DNA from 3 places in the Aliivibrio sp. A6 genome. Region 3 is predicted to be linked to each of the others. Evidence: predicted binding sites of a transcription regulator. Region 3 holds the regulator's gene; each other region holds the start of a gene.
The links. The regulator PurR, encoded in region 3, represses purine synthesis genes. The targets are predictions, from matches to a motif close to TNANGNAAACGTTTNCNTNA.

Region 1: pyrD (quinone-dependent dihydroorotate dehydrogenase) is a predicted target of PurR. The motif match lies at 2,491-2,510, and genes of this name have one in related genera.
Region 2: PVK70_RS06160 (NCS2 family permease) is a predicted target of PurR. The motif match lies at 2,480-2,499, and genes of this name have one in related genera.

What each region holds. Positions count from the first base shown of each region.
Region 1 covers NZ_JARACR010000010.1:63,564-68,277, forward strand. The annotation lists gene PVK70_RS08110 (NAD-glutamate dehydrogenase) at 1-2,469, shown strand, start outside; gene pyrD (quinone-dependent dihydroorotate dehydrogenase) at 2,737-3,747, shown strand; gene PVK70_RS08120 (cell division protein ZapC) at 3,966-4,505, shown strand.
Region 2 covers NZ_JARACR010000007.1:13,990-18,703, forward strand. The annotation lists gene PVK70_RS06150 (beta-mannosidase) at 1-131, shown strand, start outside; gene PVK70_RS06155 (NAD(P)H-binding protein) at 201-875, opposite strand; gene PVK70_RS06160 (NCS2 family permease) at 1,028-2,398, opposite strand; gene PVK70_RS06165 (methyl-accepting chemotaxis protein) at 2,692-4,251, shown strand; gene PVK70_RS06170 (M3 family metallopeptidase) at 4,382-4,714, shown strand, end outside.
Region 3 covers NZ_JARACR010000036.1:16,337-21,050, reverse strand. The annotation lists gene PVK70_RS16470 (hypothetical protein) at 1-500, shown strand, start outside; gene PVK70_RS16465 (TfoX/Sxy family DNA transformation protein) at 711-1,298, opposite strand; cyclic di-GMP riboswitch class I at 1,425-1,506, opposite strand; gene purR (HTH-type transcriptional repressor PurR) at 1,663-2,670, opposite strand; gene torD (molecular chaperone TorD) at 2,944-3,591, opposite strand; gene torR (two-component system response regulator TorR) at 3,827-4,525, shown strand.

The DNA of each region.
Region 1 (4,714 bases), on a different contig from region 3:
GTTTACGCACCAGATATTGAAGGTGTGCATTTACGTGGTGGTAAAGTGGCTCGTGGTGGTTTGCGTTGGTCAGATCGCCAAGAGGATTTCCGTACCGAAGTACTTGGTTTGGTAAAAGCACAGCAAGTGAAAAACACGGTTATTGTTCCTGTTGGTGCAAAAGGCGGTTTTGTTTGTAAAAAGCAACATAACTTCACAACCCGTGATGATATCTTTGCGGAAGGTCAACGCTGTTATAAACAGTTTATTCGAGCACTTTTGGATGTATCTGATAACATTATTGAAGGCGAGGTTATCCCACCACAAAATGTCGTTCGCCATGATGATGATGATCCGTATTTGGTTGTAGCAGCAGATAAAGGTACGGCAACTTTCTCTGATTTAGCTAACTCAGTTTCAGAAGAATACAACTTCTGGTTAGGTGATGCATTTGCTTCTGGTGGCTCAAATGGCTATGACCATAAAGCCATGGGTATTACTGCAAAAGGTGCTTGGGAATCGGTTAAACGTCACTTCCGTGAAATGGGAATTGACTGTCAAACGACTGATTTCACCGTTGCTGGTGTCGGTGATATGGCAGGGGATGTGTTTGGTAATGGTATGTTGCTATCAAAACATATTCGCCTTCAAGCGGCATTTAACCACATGCATATCTTTATTGATCCAAACCCAAACTCTGAAATTACATGGCCAGAACGTGCGCGTCTGTTTGAACTGCCTGGTTCAAGCTGGGAGGATTACAATAAAGATCTGATTTCTCAAGGTGGTGGCATTTTCTCTCGTCGTGCTAAGTCGATAGATCTTTCTCCTGAAATTCAGAAGATGCTAGGTACTCGTAAACAGTCTTTAGCTCCGAATGATTTGATTCAAATGATCTTGAGGATGGATGTTGATCTGTTATGGAATGGCGGCATAGGTACTTACGTTAAATCAAGTAAAGAAACCAGCGCTGATGTGGGTGATAGAGCGAATGATTCCTTACGTATCAATGGCTCAGAGCTGAATGCAAAAATAATTGGCGAGGGCGGAAACCTAGGTATGACTCAGCTGGGTCGTATTGAATATGGTCTAAAAGGTGGCCGTGTTAATACTGATTTTGTTGATAACGTAGGTGGTGTTGATTGCTCAGATAATGAAGTTAACATTAAGATCTTACTAAATGGCTTAGTGGCTAATGGTGATCTAACCTACAAGCAACGTAATGTTCTACTAGAGAAAATGGAAGATGAAGTGGGTGAGATTGTTCTTGATGATGCGTATTGCCAATCAGAGTCGATCTCGGTAACAGAGCAACAAGGCATTTCATTAGTTAAAGAGCAGATCCGTTTTATTCATCATCTCGAAAAACAAGGTCAATTGGATCGTGGGTTAGAATTTATCCCTGATGATGAAACCTTGATTGAGCGTGAGAAAATGGGGCAGGCGTTAACTCGTCCAGAGCTTTCAGTTCTTGTTGCTTATGGAAAAATGGTGCTTAAAGAGCAATTGGCTTGCGATGACATTGCAAACAATCCATATCATGCTGAGTTACTAACCACGTATTTTCCAACTGAGTTACAACGTAACTATAAAGCAGAGATGGATAACCACCCACTGCGTTCAGAAATCATTGCTACGTGTCTAGCAAATCAAATGGTTAATGAAATGGGTTGTAACTTCATCACTCGTTTGCAAGAAGAAACGGGTTACAGTGTCACTGATATTGCTAACGCATACTCTGCAACAAGAGCTATTTTTGAGTTTGGGGATTTATTTAAGCAAATTCGCAGCTTAGATAATATCTCAACCGCTGAAGCACAATATGAAGCTTTATTTGCAATGCGACGAACTATCCGTCGAGTGACTCGTTGGCTACTCCGTAATGGTTCACAAAATATGACGATTCAGCAGGTTATTGAAAAATATAAGCCAGCGGTTAATGACATTAAAGTGAACCTTGATAGTTATTTAGTAAAAGATGAAGTAGTGGAGCATATTGAACAAGCTAACCATTATTTAGAGATGGGTGTGCCATGTGAGCTAGGTAATGTACTGGCACGTTTAAGCAGCTTATATTCAGCAATGGATATTTCAGCAGTTGCTGTAGATATGGAACAACCGGTATCTACCACGGCACGCTTATACTATGTTCTAGGTGATAAGTTATCTTTGCATTGGTTCTTAAAACAGATTAATAACCAAGGTGTTGACAACCACTGGCAAGCATTAGCTCGAGCTTCTTTCCGTGAAGACTTAGATTGGCAACAACGCCAACTAACTCAATTGGTTCTGACTGAATATAAAGATGCAGAATCTGTGGAAAGTGCAATTGAAGAATGGTGTGAAAAGAATGCGGTTTCAATAGGGCGCTGGGATAATATTCTGAATGAATTTAAAGTCGGTTCTGTTCATGAATTTGCTAAATTCTCGGTTGCGTTAAGGGAGCTTACCTTGCTAAATTTGAGTTGCACATCAAACGTAACTAAATAACCGATTGTTTGATTACTAAGCTCAGACAAACGTTTGCATAATAAATGGGGAAGTGGATAAAAATTCACTTTCCTTTTTTATTACCCCGAGAATTTTCTCATTAACCTATATTTTTAATCCTTTTTTGTGAATCTTTATTCTTTCCTTTGATGTTGGTTTATTTTATTGCGATAAATAATGATGAATAAAGTACGATTAAGTTTGAATTGTGAATAAAATCAGTGAATAATGACTCCCCGTTTATACGGGACTTATTTTGGAGTTACAATGTTATACCGCATCGCCAGAGCTGGCATTTTCAAACTTGATGCTGAAAAAGCACATGACCTAGCAATTCAAAATTTCAAACGTTTCACCGGCACTCCTCTCGATTTATTCTATCGTCAAAAATTGGCTTCTAAACCTGTTGAAGTCATGGGCATTCAATTTAAAAACCCTGTTGGTTTAGCCGCTGGCCTTGATAAAAATGGCGAATGTATTGAAGCATTTGGTGCAATGGGCTTTGGGTTTGTTGAAGTAGGAACCGTAACTCCACGTCCTCAATCTGGTAATGATAAACCACGCTTATTCCGTCTTATTGAAGCGGAAGGCATTATTAACCGTATGGGCTTTAATAACCTAGGCGTTGATAACTTAGTTGAGAACGTAAAGAAAGCAAAATTTGACGGTGTTATCGGTATTAATATTGGTAAAAATAAAGACACCCCAATCGAAAAGGGTACGGAAGATTACCTAATTTGTATGGAGAAGGTATATCAATACGCGGGTTACATTGCGATAAACATTTCATCTCCAAATACTCCAGGACTGCGCACTCTTCAATATGGCGAAGCATTGGATGATCTTCTTTCTCAGTTAAAAGAGAAGCAAAAAGAGTTAGCTGAGAAATACGGTAAGTATGTTCCTATCGCTTTGAAGATTGCACCTGATTTAGATGATAGTGAATTATCTCAAATTGCTGACTCTTTAATGAAGTATAAAATTGACGGTGTGATCGCAACAAACACCACCTTAGATCGATCTATGGTTGAAGGCATGAAGCATGCAGAAGAGATGGGGGGGCTAAGTGGTCGTCCTGTTCAAACTCGCAGTACAGAAGTCGTTCGTCGTCTTAAAGAGCTGCTTGGTGATTCTTTACCAATCATTGGGGTAGGTGGTGTTGACTCTTATGTTGCGGCAAAAGAGAAGATGATGGCTGGTGCAGATCTGGTTCAAGTTTACTCTGGCTTTATTTATAAAGGTCCGGCATTAGTTAAAGATATTGTGAATAATATCTAATTGTTATAAAAAGTAGCGAAAGTTGCTTACAGACTGTTCAAACGGAAGGGGGAATGAAAATTTCCCCTTTTTTTATTGCTAACCTCTTGTAAAATTAACGATTAATTACACCAGTATTATTTTGACTGAAAACATAGATGAATTTTCAGCATAATTTGCAGTCATTGGTGATTGGCTATCGAAGGGATTCTTCCCATTTTTTCAAGAGAGAAATGATAATGCTTAAACCAAGTGATACATGGAACTGGTATTACGACAATAAAGCACAATCTCTAATGCTCGATTTAGGTATGGACATGGTCTTCCGTGTAAACCTTCCTTCTAAAGTGCTTATTGACGGTGCTTTTGATGCGTGCAAATTCTCTGTTGATGATGCCTCTGCATATCAAATGTTCGTAGAACACATTTCTTATCTTCCACTATCAGAACCTCGCAAAGTAGAGCTTGCACTTAATTGTGTGGCTGCTAAACGCTTTCACAAGCCTATGTTGCCTAAGAGCTGGTTCTTTGAGCCTCAAGGCCAAGGTTATTTCCCTCAAGAGGGGGAAGTGGTGTCCCTAAAGAACGACTTAGGAGAAGGGCACTTCATTATTGTTGGGAATTACGAGTGTGCCAGTATGTGTATGCTTGTCGATATGGACTCATTTGCTCTAAATCCAACAAAATACATGGCATTTTGTGAACCGATTAAAGTAATGCATGATCGTATGGCACAGATGCAGGTGGTAAACTCCGCTTATTATGCAATGGTAGGGTAGATAGTTATCATTATTAATAAAAGCCCTGTAAAACAAAGGTCAGTGACTTTTTTACATTAATCCCTCTTCAGTATCTATTTTTACCTTATTCCTCCCTTACTTCTTCTGTATTGTTACCCTCATAAAATCGCGCTATGAGCAATATTATTCATTTCAATTCTTAGTTAAACACTTAGCATTCAATTAAAAACACGTCCAACAGTGGAGTG
Region 2 (4,714 bases), on a different contig from region 3:
GTAATGGTCGTTTCACTGATTCTAGCTTTACATTATTACCAAACACACCACGAATTATTCACTATATTGGCGACGATATTGAAACACTGAAGCAAACTCTGCGAGTGTATGATTTATCTAATAGCTATTAACCGCTTCAATATTTTGCATTACCGATAATCAAAAGCCAATGGAATAGACCATTGGCTTTTTTATACTAATTACTTTTGCAACCCAAACATCGCTTTTGATGTATAACGGTGTATGCCTCTCTGCTGATTATTTTCTAAGGCCAAACCAAGCATGCATTGAGCCACTTTTTCCCCTTCAATTGGCTTATAATTAAGTAAAAAGCCTTTCATAAGAGGTGTGAATACTCTTGCTACTGCCTGCAATAATACTTCGTCTTTTCTTGGCTCATCCCTGTCTCCTGCTAATGGTCCAGGTTGCATAAATGTCACACTCTCAAACCCAATGCATGATATCTCAGTTTCCATTTGTCCTTTGCATTTTAAATAGTGAGATAACGCTGAAGGTGACGCCCCGATGCATGAAACCACATAAACATGCTTAACACCTATGTTATACATTTCCTTGGCAGTATTAACGACTAAGGTGAGATCAATCGCTTTTAATGCGGCTTTGCTGCCTGCTTTTTTTAGCGTAGTTCCCAAAGTAATAAAGCCTATTGTTGGTGAGGCTTCTTGTACTTGTTCTTTATTGATTTTCAACTCTGAATCTATCATTTGAACTAGTTTTGAGCTGCTCGCATCTAATGGACGACGAGTGATGCTGTATACATGAGTAATGTCGTCACTCTTCAATGCAAAGTTCAACAAATGGTGCCCAATGAGACCGGTAGATCCCGCAATAATAATCGATGTTGAATTAGACATAATTTACTTCTTAAGCCGTTATTGCTGATACTTTTAGCCTAACCCTTAATGGCCAAGCTGTCCTGCTTTTATACAAAAAAAGCCAGTGAACTTCCTCACTGGCTTCTAAAAATGTTAATTTCAGTGCAATTACGCTTCTCTGAATGGAATGATTAGATCGCCCAACCGCCGACATAAAATACAATTAAAGCGATAGTAATTGAAACAATACCGACGTTTAATTTTTTAAACTCGCCAGCGAATACACGGCCAACTACTAGTGTCGTAAAACCAATCATAATACCTGTTACGATGTTAGCTGAAAGAATAATGAATACCGCACAAACAAGGCCAGAAAGCGCATCAACTGAATCTTCAAAATCTAGCTTCGACACGTTACTTAGCATCAGTAAGCCAACGTACATCAATGCAGGAGCCGTTGCGTAAGTAGGTACTAAGTAACTCACTGGTGATAAGAAAATCATCACTAAGAACAATACGCCAACAACCGTTGCTGTTAATCCTGTTTTACCGCCTGCAGCCGTACCCGCTGCTGATTCGATGTAAACTGCCGCAGGTGCACCACCAACGAGACCAGCCACCATTGAGCTTGCTGAATCTGCTGTTAATGCCTTACCGCCATCAATGATCTTACCGTCTTTATCTAGTAAGTTCGCTTGGCCTGCTAACGCTCGAATTGTACCTGTCGCATCAAATACGGCCGTCATAACCAAAGCAATAACAACAGGAAGAATCGCAGGCGTTAACGCTCCCATAATATCCATAGAACCGATCAATGAGCTGCCATCTGCTGTTTCTAAACTTGGTAGCGCAAAGAACCCGTTGTAGGTGACGCTTGGATCAAAAATCAAACCGATAATTGAGATAGCAACGATCACCAACAGAATGCCACCAGGAACACGCTTCTTCTCTAAACCAAAGATAGCAGCAAGACCTAGTACCGACATAATAACTGAGAATGACTTGATGTCACCTAACATAATCGGTAAGCCTGCATGTGCATTTTTTACGATTAAGCCTGTACCATCAGCAGCAATCAACAGTAAGAAAAGACCGATACCAATACCAGTACCGTGAGCAATGCCTGAAGGTAAGTTATTTAAAATCCACTGACGAACGCCTGTCACCGTAATAAGCGTAAACAAAGCCCCCATGATAAATACAGCACCAAGCGCAACCGGAATACTCACCCCTTGCCCTAACACCAGACTAAACGCGGTAAATGCCGTTAATGAAATAGCACAGCCAATCGCCATTGGAAGATTTACCCATAACCCCATTAGCAATGAACCAAATGCCGCCACTAAACAGGTTGCAACAAATACAGCACCAGTATCAAACCCTGCGGCACCTAACATGCTTGGCACAACGATAACCGAATAAACCATCGCTAAAAATGTCGTTAGACCTGCGATCATTTCTGTTTTCACGCTGCTGCCACGCTCAGAGATCTTAAAAAAACCATCAAGCTTTTTATCTAAATTAGATTGTGGTGCCGTACTCTGTACATTGTTCTGCGACATTAGAACATTCCTTAAAATAGGTAACTGTAAAGTGGAGTTAATTTTCTGCGCGCATTTTTGCATAAACTGAGAGAAATATAAATAAGCAATCGTTACCGTAACAAAATAGCAATCATTTAAGAGCTCAATACTAATCTTTCGTTCAACTTAATCCGTCATTAGGTTGAACGTTTTCAATTTTAATCTCCCAATTTTTACACCCTATAAATTTCAGCATACACGCCAAACTGGTGCAATATTTGCTTACATTAAATAACAGATACTTACAGCCAACGCATGAAGAACAATTAGATATGACGTCAAAAATACATATAAACAATAAAGAGATTCTGTTTCCAAAAGAATACAACTTATTATCCATTACTACCCCTTCAAGCCATATTTCCTACGCAAGTAAAGAATTTTGTGAAGTCGCGGGTTTCACATTAGATGAAATCGTTAATAAGCCTCATAACATTGTTCGTCATCCCGATATGCCTTCTGACGCATTTAAAGATATGTGGGCTCACCTTAAAGAAAAAAAATCGTGGATGGGATTAGTTAAAAACCGTTGTAAAGATGGCAATTATTACTGGGTTGACGCTTTTGCTTCTCCTATTTTAAAAGATGGGGCTATTCAAGAATATCAATCGGTTCGCTTATGCCCTTCACGTGAACACGTTAAAAGTGCAGAAAAAGTGTATGCTGCATTAAAATCAGGCAATAAACCATTAAAAATGAAACTGCCAAGAACGCGTTTATGGCAACGTTATGCGTTAACCCTTATTCCTAACTTTGCAATTTCTGCAGCAATGACTCCAGTGTCACCGTTACTAGGACTAGCTGCTTTTGCTGGGCTCTCACTCATAAGTGCCTATTCGTTAACACGTCGATTAGAAACCTTAACGACTAAAGCCAGAAAAGTGTTTGATAATCCATTAATGGAATTAGTTTATACCAACCACATTGATGATATTTCAGAGATCGAACTGGCGTTAAAAATGCGCCAATCAGAAATCAATGCGGTTATTGGTCGTATTCAAGATTCAAATGAGAAAATTGAAACATTAGCACAATCATCAACAAGCAACTGCCAAGACACTGTAAACAATATTACGATTCAAAGTAAAGAAACTGCACAAGTCGCGAATGCAATTCAAGAAATGAGCGCCTCTGTTAGTGATATTTCAAGAAACGTACAAACAACAGCAGGAGCAACAGAGCATGCACATCAAATAACTGCTGAAGGTATGCTAGCTGTGACCGACACAGTTAAATCAATTGAAATGCTAGTATCACAACTGACCAACGCTTCTACTGTCATTGGTACATTACAAGAACACGGTAATACCATTGGTTCTGCATTAACGGTCATTCAATCTATTGCTGAACAAACAAATTTACTCGCATTAAATGCCGCTATTGAAGCCGCTCGCGCCGGAGAGCAGGGGCGAGGTTTTGCCGTAGTGGCAGACGAAGTAAGAACCCTAGCTCAAAGAAGTCAAGAGTCGACCAAAGAAATCCAAGAAATCATTTTGCATATTCAATCAAGTACGCAAGAAGCCGTACAAACCATAGAAGAAGGTAAAGATCTTTCTGAAGTGTGTGTTGATAACGCTAAAAGATCGGGAAATAAACTGCAAGAATCATTAGATCAAGTCAGTAATATTTCAGAGCAAAATACCCAAATTTCTGTTGCTGTAGAGCAAATGGTCAAGGTAGCAGACGAAATGAACACCAATATTCAATTGATTAATAATGTCAGTTTAGAAACAACCAATCTTGCGAATGGAACAATGGAAGAGTGCCAGACACTTTCAACAACGATTCACTCTCAAGGATCTTTAGTGTCTCAATTCAGAATATTAAGCTAATAAACTCATTTATTAAGCCTAATCTAATAGAAGATTGGGCTTTTTATGCCAACCTCACTATACCTCTTCAATTTATGTCATAATCCTGAAGCATGGGCTTTGCCCTAAGGACTGATTTAAAGGGAAGAAAATGACTGCGACAGCCTATCTTAATGACTTAAACCAACGCTATTTATCAATTCATCGCACCAAAGAGAACTTCTTTTGGGACACCTATATGGGGTTAAGTGATGATCACCAAGGCTCTACTGAAGCCGAGACTGCATGGACGAAATTTTTAAGTAATGCTGATCAAATCTCTGCAATTAAAGAACAAATCGCTCTTGCTGACACAATCGAAAATATCGAAGAAAAAAAACAAACTCTTATTGGGTTAACGGGGTGGTTAGACACTTTTGAATCTCATGCAATTGAATCTGAACAAGCTCAGACTCTAAAGTCAGAATTAATTAAGTTTGAAGCT
Region 3 (4,714 bases):
TGTTGATGGTGGTCTTTTCACGACGAAAAAGTATCCATTTAATCGCTTTTATTATTGCAGTAGTGGTGGCGATGGAAGCTGGAATAATGGCGTTGCAGTATGAAGGCAAATTAGAAGGGGCTGCGTCTTTAACATTGATTCAGATTATCAGTGTTATTTTAGTTTGGGTAGCGGCGAGAAGTTGGAAACCAGTGAATCGAAATGCGTGGTGGCCTCTGGTTTTGGTCGTTCCATTATGGATAGGTGGCTTGCAACATGCGGCATTGGTAGCTCTGTCTATTACTGGTCTTATTGTTTGTTTACAGAGTGTTGGTAGCTCAAAGTATCGTGATTGGCTTACTATGCTGTCATGGCTTTTACCGGTTATAGCATTTGCCACCTTAATTATTTCACCCAAGTTCGAGGTACCTACCTCTGTGATGGTCTCGTGGTTGATGATTTTAATGATTGGTTGGATAACTGATTTTATGATGCAGGTAGATGATGAACCAACAGATTAGGTTCACCATCTATTTAGAAGTAATACCATTCTGGATAAATAGTTGATCAGATAATTGCGTAGGAAAAATCGATTAGAGCAAGGCATAAATTACAGTAACTAGTGGTTCTAATTACAAAATTTATAACGCAGATATAATCGATTTTAACAAGCAAGAATGATCAAATACTTATGTAGATTGGTATAAAATTGGTAATAACAGCGAGTTAATCTATAGTTGCTTTCTTAATTCATCTCTGGTCGCTGATGGAATAACAGACCAGTGAGTGCCTTTTATAGCACCTTCAAGAGACCAAAGTAATTCATCGCTCACACTGCTAGAGTGCGTTTGTTGAATGGCTTTGTATGCGTTAACTGACCCTGTATCACGAAGTTCTTCAACAGTATTAATACCTGCCTTTTTAAGCATTCGTTCTGTTGCTAATCGTAAATTTGGTAGGTCTTTAATTCGAGATGGACCTTCTGATTTCTGTTTTTCTTTATCTTTTTTAGCGACATCTAGAGCGATAACCGCTTGTAATAAGATTGAATCAGGTTCTTCCCAACATTCTGCTGAAATTGCAAAATATTTGGTCACGACAGGAAAACCACGTTTTTTATAAACGTATGGTTCAAATCCTTGCTCTTTAAATAAGTTGATAGTGTCATCACTTGCTCTTAAATGCAGCTTATCTTGAACGACAAGTGCGAACATAGTGCTGTCGATAAATATACCGAAACCACCAAACATAGAACGTGAAGTGATCTTTCCTAGAGAGGAGAGGAGACGGAGTGATTCTTTTAGTACTGGTTTATCCATTGCAATAATTCTCGGTTAGTAAGTCTATGTCACTAAACAACTGAGCCCGAGGAAATAGTAGCAAGTTCAAAATATAGAATTGTTATTTTAAAGTAAAAATTAACAATGCATAAAAGAATACTTGCCATCGGCAACCCCGCTACCCTATATAAAACTTAGGCCGGAAGCTTTGCGTCCTGCACTTTCGCACAGTTTGCCCTGTTCGTGACTTTGGATGATGATATAGCAATCAATAAGTCAAGAGACCAAAAAAAATCAAAAAATGTGATCTTGCTCCATAAAATTAACGTCATTTTTGTTAAGTTGGTTCAACTTTTCCTTGAGAATGACGTTGATTGTTCTTGTTTTGTAAATTTAAACTTTATTATTTAGTCTTATCAAAAACACTATTTCGAGATACTACTTCAGGCTGCATTTCAAAAATACGACGCTCGTGATGTTTATCTTTTATACGCTCTAATAAAATTTCAACCGCGGTTTTTCCGACTCTTCGCTTAGGTTGATGAATTGTAGTGAGTGGTGGAGAGAAATAAGCAGATAACTCAATATTATCATATCCAATCACTGAGATATCTTCAGGTACACGTAAACCAGACTGTTTAATTCGACTAATCGCGGCTAATGCCATAATGTCATTGAAACAGAATATAGCCGTTGGCTGTTTGTCCATTGCGATTAGTTTATCTATCGCTTTAGCTGCAGAAGCACATTCAAAATCACCTTCTAAAATCCAATTTGGATTAAAGGCTAATCCTGCCTCTTCATGCGCACGTTTAAAACCATGGATTCGCTCATTACACGTTGCCTTATCTGCTTGACCAGTAATGCATGCGATTTCAGTATGACCTTTTTCAATCAAATGTTTAGTCGCTAAGTAACCACCTTTTTCTGAATTATCAATGATTTTATCTGTGTGTGGGCTGTCTGGGCCCCAGTCCATGATAACCATAGGTAGTTCAGTGTTTTTCTCAAGAAGAGCAAGAAGTTGCTCATTTAGATCAGAACACATAACAAGTAAGCCATCTACTCGTTTCTCTGCCAGCATACGGATGTAATGTTTTTGCTTTTCTAGATCACCTTCGGTATTACACATAAACAATGTGTAGCCTTGCTTGTAACAGTAATTTTCAACACCGTGCATTACTTCTGCAAAAAAAGGATTGAATGATTGCGTTACTAGCATACCGATAGTTCGTGTTGTGTTGCATTTTAAACTACGAGCTACGGCACTTGGTGCGTAATTTAATTCGTCGACAGCTTCCCACACGCGTTTTTGTGTTGCTTCAGCAACGAAGCGAGTTTTATTTATTACGTGAGATACGGTTGTTGTTGATACCGCTGCTAATTTTGCAACGTCTTTAATTGTAGCCATATTTAAGCCTTAACATAGTTAAATAAGGGGCTATTTATGTTCCAACAAAATAGGTGTTGCTCTTTTAAAGAACTGATGGAAGATAAATAGGCCCTGATAAATGAAAAAAACCGCTAAAAATGCGGCTTTTATTTAATGTTTTAATTTTATCGTTTGCGTACACATACTATAGGTAAAGTATAGTGCAAACAATTATTGATTTCATAAATTCTAGTTGTAATCTGATTTATATCACGTACTTGTTAATTTATATCATCAAAATGAGTGACTCAATTACTCACCAGTAAGGAATGCAGCATCTAACTGTAAGAACGTCACTAAGAAATGTGTAACCGCTGCGTAGAAGCCGAACTCATCTCGCTCTTGGCAGATTTGGCTAAAGCGTGGTGTCCATGATAAGAGTTGCTCATTAATGAAGTTTAACTGAGCGGCCATGTAAGCTTCAAATTCTTCTTCAGAAGCTTGTTGGTTTGTCATTACGATTAAATTACCAAGAAAATCAAGTTCAATGGCAATGTGATCGGCAGGCTCATTAAATTCAGCTTTTTGTGCGATGTTATATTTCTCTAATAGTGCACGCATTTCTTGTGCTGGTTTTGCATTCAAAAGACCTGATTTATCAAGGTATAGTGATGCATAAGGTAGGGCACTGCTTTTATCTGAACCTAAAAAAGCTTGGCAAAAGTCGGCAGAAAGTTCAAGTTGTGCGTCTTCACGTTTTTGTAATTGATTTAACTTTTCAATTAGAGCACTCACTGAGCTAGATAATTCTGCGGTTTCAGCTAAGTTTGATAAAAATGTACGAACTTCAAAGCTATTGTATTCTTCTAATTGTTCTGCGGTTAATTCGCTTGTTAATAAACTTGATAACCACCAGTAAATTTCAGCGCGTTGTTCGTTAAATGCAGTCAATTCGTTCATGTATTCGTCACTCCAAAAAATTTATATGGGAATTGTACTGGATAAGTGTGAAAAGGAATAGCACCTATCATTAACAGCGTGTATAAATATATATGTAAAGATTAAAGCCGAATTTTGGTTAAGATTTGTTTTGAATCAAACAAATCACAGATATATCAATTGAAAATTGGCATTATTACAAAATATGAATAGAATAAGATAAGAACCATCCAAATAACCATAAAAAGAGAAAATTATGAGCTATCACATTTTAGTTGTTGAAGACGAAGTGGTAACTCGCTCTAAACTTGTAGGCTATTTTGAAGCCGAGGGATATCAAGTGAGCGAGGCTGAAACAGGTGCAGAAATGCGAACTATTTTGGCTGAACAAAAAGTTGATTTAATTATGCTTGATATAAACCTACCAGGAGAGGATGGTTTATTGTTGGCACGCGAACTGCGTAGCCAATCTAATATTGGTATTATTCTTGTTACAGGACGAACTGATAGTATTGATCGAATTGTAGGCTTGGAAATGGGTGCTGATGATTACGTCACAAAACCTGTTGAGCTACGTGAACTTTTAGTCCGAGTTAAAAACTTATTTTGGCGTATGTCATTAGCTAATGAACCGGCAGAGTTAGATGAATCAAATGTAGTTCGTTTTGGCGAGTGGACATTTGATATTCAACGTCGAGCATTATCAAATAATGGTGAGCCAGTAAAATTAACAAAAGCAGAATATGAGTTGTTAGTTGCGCTGTCGTCATATCCTAATACCGTTCTATCACGTGAGCGTATTTTGAATATGATAAGTCATCGAGTAGATGCGCCAAATGACAGAACAATTGATGTATTGATCCGTAGAATGCGTGCAAAAATGGAAATGGACCCTAAAAATCCACAAATTTTTGTTACTGTTCATGGCGAAGGCTATATGTTTGCAGGAGATTAACCTCTCCTAAGTTATTTTTATTTTATCAAAAGCCACTCAGAATTTGAGTGGCTTTTTTATTGCCTATTTAGTTGTCAATGTAATTAGTGACTCATCTATAAGAAAAGCTGATTAAAAATGTTTTTTATAATAAAATAAGCCTAGAGTGCTTGCGCTTGTCTATTCAAACATAATTATTAATAGGTTTAG